One region of the Bacillus sp. FJAT-45066 genome, then DNA from elsewhere that is predicted to be linked to it. Evidence: riboswitches for the same ligand, from Rfam matches in the RefSeq annotation. Region 1 holds a riboswitch; each other region holds the start of a gene.
What was found. A riboswitch is a leader RNA that binds a small molecule or an ion and turns the genes downstream of it on or off. The one in region 1 is predicted to bind thiamine pyrophosphate.
Positions count from the first base shown of each region.

Region 1 (4,217 bases):
TTTTGTAATATCTCTCATGACTAGATGACTCATCTTTCACCCCCACCTTTTTCTTTCCAACGTACGAACCATTTCTCCAACAAGAAAATTATCGCAAAAAACAATAAGCTAATAATCATAATCGTAAAAATGGCCACAAACACGCGATCTGTTCGGAATGAAGAAGAGGCTAGTGTCATGTAAACGCCAATCCCACGCTGCGCACCGAGCCATTCTGAAATAACAGCACCCATTACGCTATAGGTTGCGGAGATTTTCATGCCCGAAAGAATAGAAGGTAAGGAGTACGGTAATTCTACTTTCCAAAATAGTTGCCGATTCGATGCACCAGCCATTTTCATGTAATGTTTTAGTTCAGGTGCTGTTTGACGAAAACCATCTAGTGCCGCGATTGTAATGGGAAAGAAGCATACGAGCGTGATGACAATCATTTTTGGCAAAAGCCCAAATCCAAACCATATGACTAAAAGTGGTGCTAAAACAATGATTGGCACATTTTGCGAAAGGATAAGCAACGGGTATACGGATTCACGAACGATAGGTATTAAATGTAAAATGATTGCTGTTATAATCCCGATGCTTGCTCCAATCGCAAAGCCTAACACTGTTATTTGGACGGTCGATAACACATGTGGTTGAAAATTTACCCACCCGTTCCAAGCTTCCGCAAAAATTAACGATGGCGCTGGTAATAACCATTTTGGAACTTCAAAAAAAGTAACAGCCAGTTCCCATAAAATGAACAAAAGAAGGAGAACCAAAAATGGCCTCCAACTTTTTGTAAAAATATTTTTCATCATCCGTCATACTTCTCCGTTAATTGTCCTATTGTGATGCCTGTTGGCTGATACAAGACTTTTACTTGAGAGATTACGTTGCTACTTCCTAGCTCTATCATTCGCACGTTCATTTTTTCAATAATAGAAAATAACTGTGCCATATCGCCTTCCATTGTTGTTTCTAACGGCCCTACGCGATATGCCACACCTGAGTCTTCAATAATTTTAATAGCTTCATCTACATAAGGGATAACGTTTTCCCCTTTTTTTGTTTTCGGAATGATTTGAATGCTTACTAATGCATTTGCCATTTTTATTTTCTCCTCCTACTTACTCTGGAAGAAACTCATTAGTGAACGCTGCTTCCGCATCTAATTCACCTTCTAGTAGATCGTTTTCTATCATCCACTGTGCATAGTTCTCCCAAACTTCTAATTTTTGTTCTCCCCAACGTGGTGCGTCATTTTTATATTTGTCTGCTAACCACTTTTGGCTCGCTGTTACTAATTCCGCATCTAAATCAGGTACGGCAGCAATTAGTATTTCTGCCGCTTCTTCTGGGTTTTCGATTGCAAATTCATATCCACGAGAAGCCGCCTTTATAAACGCTCTAACTACATCGCTTTGTTCATCTATCATTTTTTCATTGGTAGAAAGTACGGGTGTGTAGTAATCAAGTGCATCGGAATAGTCTGTTAAATACACCATATTAATTTCTTCCCCGCGCAACTCTGCCTCTACACCTGTCCATCCGTAATAAATCCAAGCAAAGTCAATGTCACGACGAACAGCCGTGAAAAAGTCTGCATCTCCCATGTTAATAAATCGTACTTGTTCCACATCTGCATCTCCATCATTTTTCATTATGGATGCGATAACGGATTTTTCAACGGGAGCTCCCCACCCACCATAAGATTTTCCTTCAAAATCTTTCGGTGATGTAATGTTTTTTTCTGCAGGTGAAGCAAATCCAGATGTATTGTGTTGGATTATTGCTGCAATCGAAACGATTGGAATGCCTTGCACTCTAGCTTCTGTAATGGCTTCCTGATAGCTTACACCAAAGTCCGCACGGCCCGCTGCAACTAATTGGTCAGCCCCTGCTTCTCCAGGAAGTAATATTTCCACTTGCAAACCTTCTTCTTCAAAATAACCTTTTTCTTTTGCTACATAAAGACCCGTATGGTTCGTGTTCGGAGTCCAATCTAACACAACGGAAACTTCCTTTAACCCTTCCGCTCGGTTCTTATCTGCAGGCGCTGTGTTGTTGTTCACGTTTCCACAACCTACAAGCAAAACTGACGCCATTAAAATTGCGATCCATTTTTTCATTCTGTATTCCTCCAATGTTGGTTTGAGGTACTAAACGTATGTATCGTTTCTTTTCCATCTCATACAAAAAGCCTAGGACTGCTTTACCTAGGCATAGTTTTAACATATTTAGAGTAGATTATATGTTTCCTACGCTGGTATGAGCCAGATCAGGTTCAAGGGTCAGTGCCTTCGGACACAATCTCAGCTAGCCTACCTAGCCCCCCTACATGTTTAGTATTCTCTTTTTGAAACAGTATTATTATATCACTCTAAAGAATTTAAGCTAGTATTATGATGTTATTGTGATGTTATTGTGATGCTCCTCTTGCATCTACTTTCCAACAGTCTTTAATTACTCCATCTTCATGTACGTAAAACTCATTGAATTGGTTCACAACCGTACAAGCATGATTAGGAATAATTTGGACTTTGTCGTTTAAAGTTAAAGCCGTATCTTCTTTGAACGTTGCTACACCATGTTCTTCGGAAAGCCGCTCGATTGTTATGTTTGAGTGACCATTGATGTGCCCATGCCCTTTTACAGAAGCGTTTCCATGTGCACCTTTATCAAGGCACAGTGTTTTGCTTCCAGCATCTAATATGATTCTACCTTCCTCTTTATACGTTCCGACAACAGACGCAAGCACCGTCAGCGCACAATTTTTTCTTTCGGTCACACCTAAGCCTACTTGAATTTCATCGAAAAAAACGCTGTTGCCTGGTCTTACCTCTGTAATGCCATTTACTGCCCCAGCCATTTTATAAGTAGGGGTGGAGCCAACACTCCTCGTTTTGATTTTTATCCCCGCTTTTTCGCATACAGCCGCGCTAGTTAACACCGCCTCTGCTTCTGCTAGAGCAATTTTTTCTATTTCTTGTTGGGAAGTGGCAGCATACGAATGTCCCGCATGTGTAAAGATGCCGCCAAGAGTTAGCTTTGATAGCAGAAGTATCGCTTGAGCTAATTCAAGTGCTTGTTTACCAGGCTTAACACCACAACGGTTCAGTCCACTGTTCACTTTTATCCAAACTTCTATTGTATTTGGCGTTTTCTCTAGATGTTTTTGTAATAATTTTATCTGTTCCAAGCTATCTACAGAAACTTTGAGTTGTGACACTGTTGCGAGGAGGTTTATTAATCGTTCTATTTTAGTAGGACTTGAGATCGGATAAGCGATGAGAATATCCTTTATCCCCGCTTTTGCCATAATTTCGGCTTCGGCAATTTTAGCTGTTGTGATGCCAACTGCACCTGCTTCTAGTTGAAGCTTTGCGATTTCGATGGATTTATGTGTTTTAATGTGAGGTCTTAATTGGATGTTATGATGTTGGGCAAATGTTGCTGTATTTTGGATATTTTTTTTTAGCTTTTTTAGGTCGACTAGTAATGACGGAGTGTCTAGTTGGCTGATTGATTTTCCGATTAATGGGTTCATTAGGGCGATCAGTCCTTTCTACGTATAAATAAAATGGTAAGCTTCATTGGGGAGTTTAGCAAGTTTGGCGTTGAAGATTAATTTTGGATGCCATTTTTGTATGACTTTCTTGTCTTTTTGGTACTTTATGCAATTCTATATGTACTTTTTAATGTTCTATCGCTACTTTTTAAGGCCTCTATCTATACTTTTATTTTCCATCGATACTTTTTTGAGTTCTATCGCTACTTTTCAGAACTATAATAAACGCTTTTTCTTCGGTGACACAGCTAGGTTTATCCACACCATTTATCCCCTATAAGATAGGAAGTAAATGGTATATCACATACAATCTTTTTTAGACTCTTTATTGAACTTACAAAGGACTTACCCATCCATTCAGGGTAAGTCCTTTGTTATGTTAGAGGCAATATAATCCGGAAAGTCGTCCCTGACTCGGACGACGATAGCAACTCAATGCTACCGTTATGATTTTCTATAATTCTTTGAACAATTGTTAAACCTAACCCAGTACCTGATTCTTTTGAACTTAAAAACGGATCGAAAATGTTTGCTTTTATTTTCTCAGGAATACCTGGTCCCTCATCTGTAAACAGAATCTCATAATTATCTTCATGCGCATAGGATTCGATCGTAATCATACCTTTACCTTCCATCGCTTCACTACTATTACGAATGAGATTATATA
Region 1 covers NZ_NISQ01000001.1:2,727,643-2,731,859, forward strand. The annotation lists gene CDZ92_RS13750 (ABC transporter ATP-binding protein) at 1-33, opposite strand, end outside; gene CDZ92_RS13755 (ABC transporter permease) at 30-797, opposite strand; gene CDZ92_RS13760 (thiamine-binding protein) at 797-1,090, opposite strand; gene CDZ92_RS13765 (ABC transporter substrate-binding protein) at 1,110-2,111, opposite strand; TPP riboswitch at 2,221-2,328, opposite strand; gene CDZ92_RS13770 (D-TA family PLP-dependent enzyme) at 2,402-3,529, opposite strand; gene CDZ92_RS13775 (sensor histidine kinase) at 3,925-4,217, opposite strand, start outside.

Region 2 (4,217 bases), 550 kb from region 1:
GCCAACCGCCATGCTCGACCCACAAGGAACAAAAGAATTATGGGAAACGATGAAAAAGGTTGGACAGGACAAAACGGTTATTATAGTAGAACACAAGCTAGATCATTTATTAGATTTTGTAAATAGAGTGGTCATATTTCAAGAAGATGGTACGATACTAGCGGATGGGAAAACAGATGTGATTTTTCATGATTATAAAGAAAAATTAAAAGAATTTGGTATATGGTACCCAGGTGTGTGGAAAGAATTTGCTGAAAACAATTCAAAACCAACTGCTAAGCCATTCCAAAAGGATGTACTAGTTTCGATCGATCAGCTACTAGGATTTAGAGGAAAAGTAGAAAAGATTAAAGTGGAACAAGCAAACATTCATAAAGGTGAATGGATCACGATTATTGGAGAGAATGGCGCTGGAAAAAGCACGTTGTTAGAATCTATCATGGGTTTATTGAAAACACAAGGGGATTGTATTATTCATTCAAATAACTCCAATCCGCAAGGTGGGTTAGCTTTTGTTTTTCAAAACCCGGAGTTTCAGTTTGTTACAAATACTGTGACTGAAGAGATTGCTTACACGTTAAAGATAAATAAAATAGCAGAGGGTGAAACAAAAGCGATAGTTGAGCAATTACTTAGTGAATTTCACTTAAAACATGTAGAAAATAATCATCCATATTCTTTATCAACGGGGCAAAAGAGAAGGTTAAGTGTTGCTTCATCTGTCGTCCATCATCCACAAATACTTTTGTTAGACGAACCGACCTTTGGGCAAGACAGCAAAAATACGTTTTCTATGCTTAAGTGGTTGCAAGAATTAAAAGAGCAAGGTGTTAGTATCGTTATGGTCACGCATGACGAACACATTGTGGAACATTTTGCTGACACTGTATGGGTTGTGGAGAATGGTGTGCTGTCAACGCAACTTCGTAAAGAGGAATATGTCAAAAAGCAAGAAAGGAGAGAACAACATGCAATGGTCGTTGGAAGTTAAAGAAACTTGGTTGCATCGAGTAAATCCAAGTTTCAAATTACTAGGTATGTTGCTATTGTTTTTCTTGGTGGTGTTCATACACAACATTAACATACTACTAAACATGACAATCTTCATGTTAGTTCTTTACTTTTTTGCTACAGGACATTTAACAAAAGTAAAACTTTTACTACTCATTCCTTTCCTATTAATATATCTTTCGGCTATGGCTCCAATGGCGATGTTCGGTAAGGGAGATACAACGTGGCTAAAATTTGGTTTAATACATGTCACGGAAGAAAGTTTTTATAGAGGGATACATTTAGGGTTACGCGCAACTGTATTTGGCGTTTTAGGGTTGCTTTTTGCCCTTACTACAAAACCAGTATTATTGTTTTATTCATTAATGCAGCAGTGTAAGCTACCACCTAAATATGCTTACAGTTTCTTAGCGGCAGTAAGGTTAATTCCCATTATGATAGAAGAGTTTTTAACATTACGTAAAGCGTTGGTCGTTAGAGGTGTAGAGAGTAAAAAAGGAGTAAAGGCAATGTTCTCCAAGTTGCAATTTTATAGTATCCCTTTACTATCACAAAGCATTCGTAGGGCACACAGAATTGCGGTTGCCATGGAAGCAAAAAGATTTTCAAAACAAAAAAAACGTACTTTTTACTACAACGTAACTTTATCAAAAAATGATCTTTTATATGTGTCGACATTTTTTATATTAATTTTTACTTCTTATTATTTGGCAGTTGCTTATCCTTATTTTTCAGTAACCGATGTTCGGTATTAACAGATGGATTGTTTTGAAAAGTAATAGATTTATGGTATACTAAGGTCACAATCTCATAAACATTATCACTAGGGGAGTCTATTGACTGAGATGGAAAGAACGATTTCCAGACCCTTTGAACCTGATCTAGTTAGCACTAGCGTAGGGAAGTGGCCGGACCTTTTCATCTAATCATTTCGATAAGAAGAAATATGTAAAATAAACCACTCACTACGCTAAAAAAGTAGAGAGTGGTTTTTTGTGTTTTAACAACGATGGTAATACTTATTCTAGCATTCTTTTCAGAGGAACCTGTACCAGAATTAATGAAGTTAAAGACGTAATTAAGTTTTTGTTATATGTTTAGTTGATGTTGGCGGAAGGTGTGAGACTCCTAGAAAATGCTTCCGCATTTTCTTCGTGCGATGTAACGCTCCCGCAACCTTCTTTGTCCTGCGGGATAAGCGGAACACGGGAGACCCCACAGGCGCCGTGCGCCGAGGAGGCTCCCGAGACCACCCGCGGAAAACGAGCACCTTCCGCCAACATCAACATTTAGTACTCTTGAAGAGGTAACATTTGAATTTAAAGGAGTAAAGTATGCAACTACATGTCATTTCTGATGGAAAAAAGCAAGTAGACGAACTTGTAAATATCTTTACTAGTATCCATCCACACGTCGATTACATGCACCTAAGAGAAAAGCATAAAACAGCATCCGAGCTTGTGTCCATTGTGGAAAAACTACTCGCACAAGGCGTACCATCACAAAAAATAATCATCAATGACCGATTAGATGTTGCCCATTCCATGAATCTCAAAGGTGCTCAGCTAGCTTATCACAGTGTAGATATTAAACTAGCTAGAAAAGCGTTTCCCAATCTACTGTTAGGATGTTCTATTCATTCATTAGAAGAAGCTATATATGCTGAGCAAAACGGAGCAGATTACCTTCTGTTTGGCCACATATATGAAACAACGTCTAAACAAGGGAAAATTCCAAAAGGATTAGCTCAACTAAAAAAGATAATAAACAATGTGTCCATACCAGTTATTTCTATCGGTGGAATTATACCAGAAAATGTGAAAGATATTCACGACTTAGGCGGTAGTGGTGTGGCGATTATGAGTGGAATAGTAAGTGCTGAAGATGTTGTAGAAGCAGCGAAAACATATCAAACTAGTACGCTAGTAAGATAGGAGGTACATCATGAATAAAAAGTATGACATCATCATTATTGGTGGCGGAGTAAACGGTTGTGCTGCTGCATTTAATTTAAGCAAGTTAGGCTATAAAGTACTTCTTTTAGAAAAAGACCAAATTGGTTCCAAAGCATCCAACGCTGCAGCTGGTATGCTCGGAGCTCAAGTGGAATTAACGGAGGCTGGCCCATTATTTGAATTAGCTCGGTCGAGTAGAAGTAAATTCCCAGCTCTTCAAGAAGAACTAAAAGAATTTAGTGGCATTGATATTGAACTTGTTCAAAAAGGAATGCTGAAAGTTGCCAGAACTGATAAAGAAGTAGTACACCTCAAACAAATAATCGAGGACCAACGTAATCTTGGTGAAGAAACAAGCTGGCTAACAAAAGAAGAAGTTTTAGATAAGGAAAAATCTTTAAGTGACAATGTACTTGGTGCGATGACTATTCCGAATGATGGACATGTAAACCCTATCCATTTAACAGCTGCTTTTTGCAAAAGCGCAATAGCCCTAGGAGCAGATGTAAAGGAATATGTAGAAGCTTACGAATTTCATAGAGAAGGTTCCAAGATAACAGGTGTCGTTACGAATGATGGTGAGTTTAACTCAGAACATGTCATTGTTACTACAGGTGCATGGAGTAAGAGACTTTTAGAACAGTCAGGATTGACAATAAATGCTCATCCTGTAAAGGGAGAATGTATATCTGTCTTAGCAGATAAACCAATCATATCGAGTACGATTTTTGCTACTGGTTGCTACGTTGTACCGAAAAGTGGAAACAGGCTAATAATTGGTGCAACGATGATTCCTAATACATTTTCAGAAAAAGTATCTGTTGGAGGAATGCTTTCACTAATGGAAAAAGCAACTTCGCTTATTCCAGACATTGCTAAGGCAACTTTTGAAAAAAGTTGGGCTGGTATTAGGCCGCAAACAGGTGATGAACTACCATTCTTAGGATTGCATCCACAATTTTCAAATATGATCATCGCAACAGGTCATTACCGAAATGGTATTTTACTAGCACCAATAACTGGGGAAACGATAGCGAATATCGTTAAGGGACATGAACTACCCAAGTATATGGAAGCTTTTAAATTAAATAGATTAACAGTTACTACATAAAGGAGGGGAGCAAATGAAGAAACTTTCTATTAATGGAGAAATAATGGAGCTTCCAAGTGAAGTAACAACTGTAAAACAGCTGCTTGCTCATTTTAAGCTAGATCAAAAAGTAGTTATAGTGGAAAAAAACAAAGAGATTT
Region 2 covers NZ_NISQ01000001.1:2,174,778-2,178,994, reverse strand. The annotation lists gene CDZ92_RS11045 (ABC transporter ATP-binding protein) at 1-991, shown strand, start outside; gene CDZ92_RS11040 (energy-coupling factor transporter transmembrane component T family protein) at 969-1,766, shown strand; TPP riboswitch at 1,827-1,931, shown strand; gene tenI (thiazole tautomerase TenI) at 2,346-2,945, shown strand; gene thiO (glycine oxidase ThiO) at 2,956-4,077, shown strand; gene thiS (sulfur carrier protein ThiS) at 4,091-4,217, shown strand, end outside.
Region 2: it holds a riboswitch for thiamine pyrophosphate, as region 1 does, so the genes downstream of both, tenI (thiazole tautomerase TenI) here and CDZ92_RS13765 (ABC transporter substrate-binding protein) in region 1, are expected to answer to the same signal.

Region 3 (4,217 bases), 550 kb from region 1:
TATCGCTAATCTTTGCTTCATACCACCAGAAAGTTCATTAATTTTCGTATGTGGTGACTGTAAGTGTAAGCCAACTATCTGAATTAGCTCTGTTATTTTTTCATCCATCTGCTCCCGAGGAACAGCTAAATTTTCTAACACAAATGCAAGTTCCTCATCGACATATGGCATACAAAATTGTGTATCTGGGTCTTGGAACACATAGCCCCAAGATTCAGGTAATTGTAATTCTTCTGCAATCATAGGTACGTCGATTGCTTCAGGTATTAAACCAGACAATACTTGTAAAAGCGTTGACTTTCCACATCCTGATGGTCCTAGGAGTAGTATTTTTTCACCTTCATCACATGTAAAGGAAAGGTCATTAAAAAGTCTTTCTCCACCTGGATATTTCAATCGTATGTTTTTTGCTTTTATCATGATAACTCCTTTATTTGAGTCAATTTATTTACTTGGCTATGTTATGAAAGACCGCTGTTTATTTCCGTGCAAGGCTTCGCTTTCCGCGGGCGGTAAAAAGGAAGGTTATTTTCACTATCGTGAAAAAACCTACTCCCTCGGCGCAAGCGCCTGTGGGGTCTCCCGTCTCCCGCTGGACAAGGAAGGCTACAGAGCGATACATCCTTCGTAAGAAAATGCGTATGCATTTTCGAGGAGTCTCCCCCTGCAAGAAAATCAACAGCTATAACGTAATTAAATATCAACACAAAACTTTATTATAGTTATTTACTTAAAGAATCGTAATCTTCTTTGCTTGCAGGGCGAAGTAAGTTTGTAACTCCTGTCTTTTCTAGAGCTTTTACAATGACATAAGCTAGGACGCCAGCGAACAAGACAGAGCCAATTAGGCGGAATGTAACCTTTAGCATTAAATTCCATGCTTCTAGATCGAATAGATAACCTCTGTAAATATCCATCACAAAAGAGCCAAATGCAGAGCCAATTCCAGCAAGAGAAACGACTAGTAAGTCGAAACGTTTGTAACGGAATGCCATAAACACTAGCTCAGCAAATAAACCTTGAAGTACTCCGTAAACTAACACTTCTACACCAAATTGAGAGCCAACAATAAATTCACCAGATGCAGCAGCAACTTCCGCTAAAAACGCTACTCCAGCTTTTCTTATAATCAAATAGGCAACTGTTGCAGCGATAAACCACATTCCATACGTAAGTTCCTGTACTTGCATACCTGTTAATCCGACAAAGTCATAGACAGTTCCCCATAGTTTATAAATAATCCCGAACACAATTGCGATTAAGATAGTTACTAAAATATCGGTTAGTTTTAAGCCTTTATTTTTCATCTTCTTTGTCCTCTCTCTTACGCGTTTACTTTGTTAGGTCGAACTGGCCACTGCTCTAATGTGTAAGCCATTTCCCAAAAGCTATACTCATATTGACTGCTCAACATAAAGTGTTCTTTCATTCTTTCACGCTCTTCAACAGATGCTTTTTCTGCTAATTCATCTAATCTTGCAATCTGCTCTTCTACTAATTGGCGGAACCAGTCGCCACCATAAGCTGCAATCCACTCTTGGTAAATTGGTTCCTCAGGAGTTGAGCCCCTTAATCTTTCACCAATCTCGTAATATAACCAATAGCATGGTAATAGTGCAGCAATTACCTCGCCAATACCACCAGATAATACAGCCCGATACATATGAGATGTATAAGCGTATGCCGTTGGTGCTGGTTTAAATTTTTTTCTCTCATCCTCCGTAATACCTAGACGTTTTGAGAAGTTTTCGTGTAGGGATAATTCTGCCTCATATGTTCCTTGAGCGTGTGCTGCTAATCTGGAAGTTGTATATAAATCAAATGCTTTTGCACCTGCATATGCTTGCACTCTCGCGAAATGACTTAAGTAGTACGCATCTTGCATCACATAATATTTGAATGACTCTAGCGATAAACGACCATCAGCAAGTCCTGTTACAAACGGATGGTTAAAGCTTGCTTCCCAAATATGGTCTGCTTCTTGCCTAATTTGTTCTGAAAATTTCATTTCTCATTCCTCCTAAAAATAAATGTTGCCTACTAACATGGAAGTTCAACTTGAGAAGTAGTTGCGCGCACGACTACTTTCTAGTTTCCCTAGCCTATTTTCGGCAAATAAAAAACCACCTACGTTACGCATTTGCGCAAAGAAGGTGGTTGAATACACAGAAATTCGTGTTTGCTCGCACTTTTATGTAGTACAAACATTCATCCGTCCACTTCCCTACGCTCGTATTAACGAGATCAGGTTCTAAGAGTCTTAGAGTTACACTCTAATCTCAGCCTTAAGAAGGCACCCCTAGTGGTTGATCGTTAAGGACAAAAAATTTGCCCTTTAAAACTATATGTTGTTTTCTGATAATTATCATAACAGTTTTCACAAATTTGTCAAAACTTTTTTAATTTAATCGATTTCATAATTACTGTTCGTTTAGTGAAAAACGAATGTTCCGTTTTTTTAATTAGGCTATGTTAAAGGTTGCTGTTGATTTCCGTGCAAGGCTTCGCTTTCCGCGGGCGGTAAAAAGGAAGGTTATTTTCACTGCCGTGAAAAAACCTACTCCTCGGCGCAAGCGCCTGTGGGGTCTCCCGCTTCCCGCTTCTCCCGCAGGAGTCTCAGCCTTGCACGGAAATCAACAGGTAAGTATATAAATATCAACACTAAGCTTTAACACAGCCTATAATTAAATAACGTTCGATATAAAACGTAAATTATATGAAAGAATAGGTTTACTATTCGTTTTTCGTTTAGTAATTGTACTTTATGAAACTCACTCAATTGAATTAATATAATACACTTGAAACTTACTCTACTGTTACTGCTGTTCCATATGCAATGATTTCAGATGCATTTGGCATCACGTTCGATGTTTCTAGACGAACTGCAATAATAGCATTTGCTCCTTTAGCTTGGGCATCTTCTACCATTCTGCCAATTGCCTTTTGACGAGCTTCCGTCATCATGTCGGTATATCCTTTAATTTCTCCACCTACAAGTGTTTTTAGTCCAGCCATAATGTCTCTACCAACATGCTTTGATTGGACAGTACTTCCTTTTACAAAACCTTTTAATTCTTTCACTTCTTTTCCAGGTACAAAATCAGTAGTCACGATAATCATTTTCGTCATCCTCCTTCTTTTCTTTAACTCTTTCTATGATTAATAATATCATTAACGTTATGAAAGCTATTACAATAAAAGCATAAAAGTAAATGGCTACTACGATGTTTACAAAGAATAGCCCTACCCCTACTAACTGACCTACTGTGACGATCCATAATAGTAGCGATTTTATTTTTTCCATGTATGTCTCCTTTTATAATAACTGATAAGGGTTCTAGCAGTTGATGTACGCTACAGGTGCTCGCTTTCCGCGGGTGGACTCGTGAGCCTCCTCAGCGCTCTAGCGCTTCCAGGGTCTCACTTGTCACACTTTTCCCGCAGGAGTCTCACACCTGTAGCGTACATCAACTCACTATCTTTATAATCATTATTCCTTGTCTAATAGTTTTATGCGGAAGGAACTTTTTGTAGTTGTAGCAATTCTTCTGTTTCTTCTTCTTTTGCGTATTTTGGTAACGTAAAGCTGTAGTAAATCGCAACGAATAACATACAGCCACCTACAATTAAATGTAGTCCTTCGATAGATAAAATTTTCGGAAATGCTACTGCAATAAAGCCTAATGTAATAGTTTGCGATAACATCATAAGAGGACTAATCCATCCTTGGACCCGCCCCATCATTTTTGGGTCAACTATTCTTGGTAACCAGCCACCTATTCCTATATTAATGAATGGTAGAATTAATCCTACTATAACACTTAAAGAACAATAAACTATGAAATTTGTTGAATAAGCTGTTAGTGAAATAAATAGTGCTGTTATGAATAAACCAACGATAATCATTTGATATAATTTCATTTTTTTTACAAAAATAGATGCAATAATACTACCTAGAAGGATAGATAGTCCAAAAGCTATTCCAAGATACATCATCAATTGCTCATAATTATCTGGAGATATTTTATATTTTAAAATATAAGCCGGCATAACCGTTAAACCACCATTTACAATACCGAAAACAAAAAATCCAACGATAATATTTAATAAAAGTTTGTGTTGTAAAATATACGTCAATCCTGCTTTAAAATCCTTTAATACAAACTTTATATTTATGTCTTTCATGGAGTGTTTACCATTAGGCAATCTAACTTCTT
Region 3 covers NZ_NISQ01000001.1:2,179,039-2,183,255, forward strand. The annotation lists gene CDZ92_RS11045 (ABC transporter ATP-binding protein) at 1-420, opposite strand, end outside; gene CDZ92_RS11050 (ECF transporter S component) at 723-1,307, opposite strand; gene tenA (thiaminase II) at 1,325-2,008, opposite strand; TPP riboswitch at 2,205-2,311, opposite strand; gene CDZ92_RS11060 (YbjQ family protein) at 2,806-3,120, opposite strand; gene CDZ92_RS11065 (hypothetical protein) at 3,101-3,304, opposite strand; gene CDZ92_RS11070 (MFS transporter) at 3,511-4,217, opposite strand, start outside.
Region 3: it holds a riboswitch for thiamine pyrophosphate, as region 1 does, so the genes downstream of both, tenA (thiaminase II) here and CDZ92_RS13765 (ABC transporter substrate-binding protein) in region 1, are expected to answer to the same signal.

Region 4 (4,217 bases), 1.6 Mb from region 1:
TCCACCACTTTTTGCTGAGATGGCGATACGGTCGCTTTCATCAAAGCTAATCAAAATGTTATTCGTCCACAGTTTACCAGGCTCTCTCTCGTTACTAACCTTAATTTCTAACCTGTATTCTCCATCCCATCTTTCTCTCGCATTTATTTCCCGTCTTAACCATAAGCCAGAGAAACTTTTAATCATTTCTTCTATTAGTTCTTCATCTTCCGTTGTTACTTTAGCAATTTCTTCAGAACGGCTGTAACGGTCTTTTGGTGGTGCATACTTTGTGACAGTAACACTTCTAATAACGGTGTCTTCATTAAAACGTTTCGAAATAATTGCGTCAGATGTGTTTATGTTGATAAAAATAATGAGGGCAATAAAAGCAAGGAAGACTGTACTGATGATAATGGTAAATTTCTTCATATACTTTGTGACTCCTTTCTATTCTATTGTAATATTAACATATATTGGCTATTATTTTAGTTTTTTTCAAATTTATCCAATGTTTTGCTCTTAGTAGCAATCGTCTATAAACCTTTCTATTTATTAATATGTGATTCTACTGATAGGAATGTGGTGAATGTTGTCGAATTACATAAATGTAGAGAATTGTTAATGAAAAACTCGAAAATAGCGATTTGATTTGGAGGAAAAGTGTGAGTATCGATATTATTAAACAAAATAAGAAAAGTTGGGATACAGTAGCCCATCATTTTAACGGGGTAGATGCTTTACCTAGTTATGGGCCATTTAGCCAAAACGAAGAGGAATTAAGATTATTTAAAGAAATTAAAGGTAAAAAAGTTCTTGATATTGGTTGTGGAAGTGGACATTCTTTACGCTTTATGGCTGAGAAGAAGGCTAGTGAACTGTGGGGTGTTGATTTATCTGAGGCACAAATAAAAACTGCAAAAGTAACTTTAAACGGATTAAATCCTCACTTGTATTGCGCACCGATGGAAGAAGAAATTGAAATACCTAAAATGTATTTTGACTATGTGTATTCCATATATGCAATCGGGTGGACGACTGATTTGCCAACTACTTTTCAGTTAATTTACTCCTATTTGAAACATGGTGGAAGTTTTATTTTTAGTTGGGATCATCCATTATACACTCACTTAGTAAGTAAAGATGGACAACTTTATCTCAATGGATCTTACCAAAATGAAGGTTTTACAACATACGAAAGATTTAAAGGGGAAGAGGCACCTGTCGTAATTCCTCAAAGAAAGGTTAGTACATATATAAATGAATTGATTAAAGCAGGCTTCACCATTGATCGTGTGATAGAAAGTGAAGTATCGGTAAAATATGAATCAGTTGAAGAAGCAGTATCGGATCGTTATTATTCCTTATACAAAGCAAGAAGATTCCCAAGCACGATGATAATAAAAGCTACAAAAAATTAAGTGTAGCAATTTAAGGAATGGGATTCTTTCACGTGATAACTGTCTATTGGCCAGAAATGTGAAAGAAACCCCGTCCCCATTTCTCACTTCCCAGTTCTCACTTGTAATCGCTAACATAATTTGCTAAAGTTTAATTATAATAGAATATTTTTCAACACTAGGGGTGCTTTTTAAGCTGAGAGAGACTATTGTCTTAACCCTTGAACCTGCTCTAGGTAATGCTAGCGAAGGGAAGTGGAGTAACAGGGATAGTACTGTCTTTTTAAAACCCAAACCACTTCTTTATGCAGAAGTGGTTTTTTTAATTGATTCAAAAGTAAGATTATGTTAAAGGCTATTGTCGTTTTTTAATAGTATCTAGCTGTGATTGAAGCGCATGTCGGAGACTCCTGCGGGAGAAGCGGGGAGGGGGAGACCCCGCAGGCGAAGCCGAGGAGGCTCCCGGCCCGCCCGCGGAAAGCGGAGATATGCGCGGAAATCAACAGCGGTGCTTAACAGAGCCAAAAGAAAAAGGAGGTAATACATTGAAGCATAATGTAGATGAACTTATCCTACTTGTAGAGGAGCGACAGGACGAATTAGTGGACTTACTTTGTAAACTAATTCAGTACGAAACTCCAGCACCACCAGCAAGAAATACAGCGGAAGCTCAGCGTTTTATTGCTGGATTTTTACAAGAAAAAGGTTTTGCCATTGATACATGGGACGTGTACCCAGGTGATCCGAATGTTGTCGGAGTGCTAAAAGGAACAAAATCAGACCAATATAAAAGCCTTATTATTAACGGTCATGTAGACGTTGCGGAGGTAGATGAGTCAGAAGAGTGGGAAACAGATCCGTTTACTCCTATCGTAAGAGATGGTGTTGTAATAGGTCGAGGTTCAGCCGATATGAAAGGCGGACTTGCAGGAGCTTTATTAGCGATTCAGCTTTTGCATGAAGCGGGGATTGAATTACCAGGAGATCTGACGTTTCAGTCTGTTATCGGAGAAGAAGTAGGAGAAGCGGGAACTTTACAATGTTGCAAAAGAGGTTACACGGCAGACTTTGCGCTTGTCGTCGATACTAGTAATCTACAAGTGCAAGGTCAAGGTGGAGTCATTACTGGTTGGGTAACTGTGAAAAGTAAGCAAACACATCATGACGCGACAAGAAAAAATATGATTCATGCAGGTGGAAAGTTATTTGGTGCAAGCGCCATTGAGAAAATGATGAAAGTTATGCAAGGGTTGCAAGAGTTAGAAAGACATTGGTCTGTGATGAAAAGCTACCCAGGATACGAGCCGGGAACTAATACAATCAATCCAGCCGTGATTGAAGGTGGTAGGCATGCCGCATTCATAGCCGATGAATGTCGTTTATGGCTAACGGTTCACTTTTACCCTAATGAAACATATGAGCAAGTAGCAAAAGAGATAGAAGAACACATACATCATGTTGCTAAGGCAGACCCGTGGTTAAGAGAAAATCCGCCAACGTTTGAATGGGGAGGCTCTTCTATGATAGAAGATCGTGGTGAGATTTTTCCTTCTTTAGAAGTAGATCCTGAACATAAGGCGGTTCAAATGTTGTTAAGTTGTCATGAATCGACGCTAAGAGAACAGCCTGTATTAAGTGTTTCCCCAACCGTAACGGATGGAGGTTGGTTTGGCGATGCCGGTATTCCAGCAGCGATTTATGGACCGGGCGAGTTAAAGCATGCTCACTCCATTAATGAACAAGTTTCCATTCAACAATTAGTTGATTATACGAAGGTTCTTTTGCGGTTTATTTTAGATTGGACTCATACAAAAAAATAGTTTAGGAGATGAAGAAAATGAAATTTACAGATCATTTACAACAGAAATTAGAAAATATTTGGAAGAAAAATCACACACATCCGTTTGTTGTGGAAATGGGCAATGGAACGCTTGATGCGGAGAAGTTTCGTTTTTATATGATTCAAGATTACCTTTATTTAATTGATTACGCGAAGTTGTTTGGTATCGGAGCAATTAAAGCAACGGATTTACAAACGATGGAGAAATTTGCGGCATTAATGCATTCCACTCTACATGAAGAAATGGCTCTACACCGAAGCTATGCGGCTCGTTTTGGCATTTCTTTAGAAGAGTTGGAAAATGCGGAAGCTTCGCCTATTACGTTAGCTTATACGCATTATATGTTACATAAAGGCCAAAGCGGAACATTAGCCGAACTAGTGGCTGCATTATTGCCTTGTATGTGGAGTTATTGGGAGATTGGTAAAGAACTAAGCGAGATTCCTGGAGCTGCCGCGCATGAACTATACGGAGAATGGATTAGCATGTATAGCTCAGAAGAATTCGGAACATTAGCGAAATGGTGTATCGAGTTAATGGATCAATTAGCTGAAGGAAGAACAGAAACAGAACTCTTAGAATTAGAAGAAATTTTCTTAAACACAACACGTTTTGAATACATGTTCTGGGATATGGCGTATAACAATCAAATGTGGCCAGAGTGATGTGAAGTAAGGACGGGGATCTTTTCACACAAAATGGAGTACTTGACCTCAGAATGTGAAATAAACCCCGTCCCCATTTCTCCTAAGCTTCTCTTTTAAAATGCATATACCATGAAATACTCTTCGAAAATAGCAAGATATAAACGGCTACTCCGTACACAGTTATGGAGATCGCTTCCCATACAATCATTCCAGTTGTTCCATGGTTAGACCAAATGAATAGGATTCCGACTAAAATTCCACCGAGTAAAAAGATGACATTGATGACTTTCGCCCAGAGGTATCCTTTATGTATGAGAGATAAAATAAGCGCGTATATGCCTAAAAAGATT
Region 4 covers NZ_NISQ01000001.1:1,078,697-1,082,913, forward strand. The annotation lists gene CDZ92_RS05465 (hypothetical protein) at 1-411, opposite strand, end outside; gene CDZ92_RS05470 (class I SAM-dependent methyltransferase) at 645-1,400, shown strand; TPP riboswitch at 1,550-1,650, shown strand; gene CDZ92_RS05475 (acetylornithine deacetylase) at 1,925-3,199, shown strand; gene tenA (thiaminase II) at 3,217-3,885, shown strand; gene CDZ92_RS05485 (DUF5336 domain-containing protein) at 3,968-4,217, opposite strand, start outside.
Region 4: it holds a riboswitch for thiamine pyrophosphate, as region 1 does, so the genes downstream of both, CDZ92_RS05475 (acetylornithine deacetylase) here and CDZ92_RS13765 (ABC transporter substrate-binding protein) in region 1, are expected to answer to the same signal.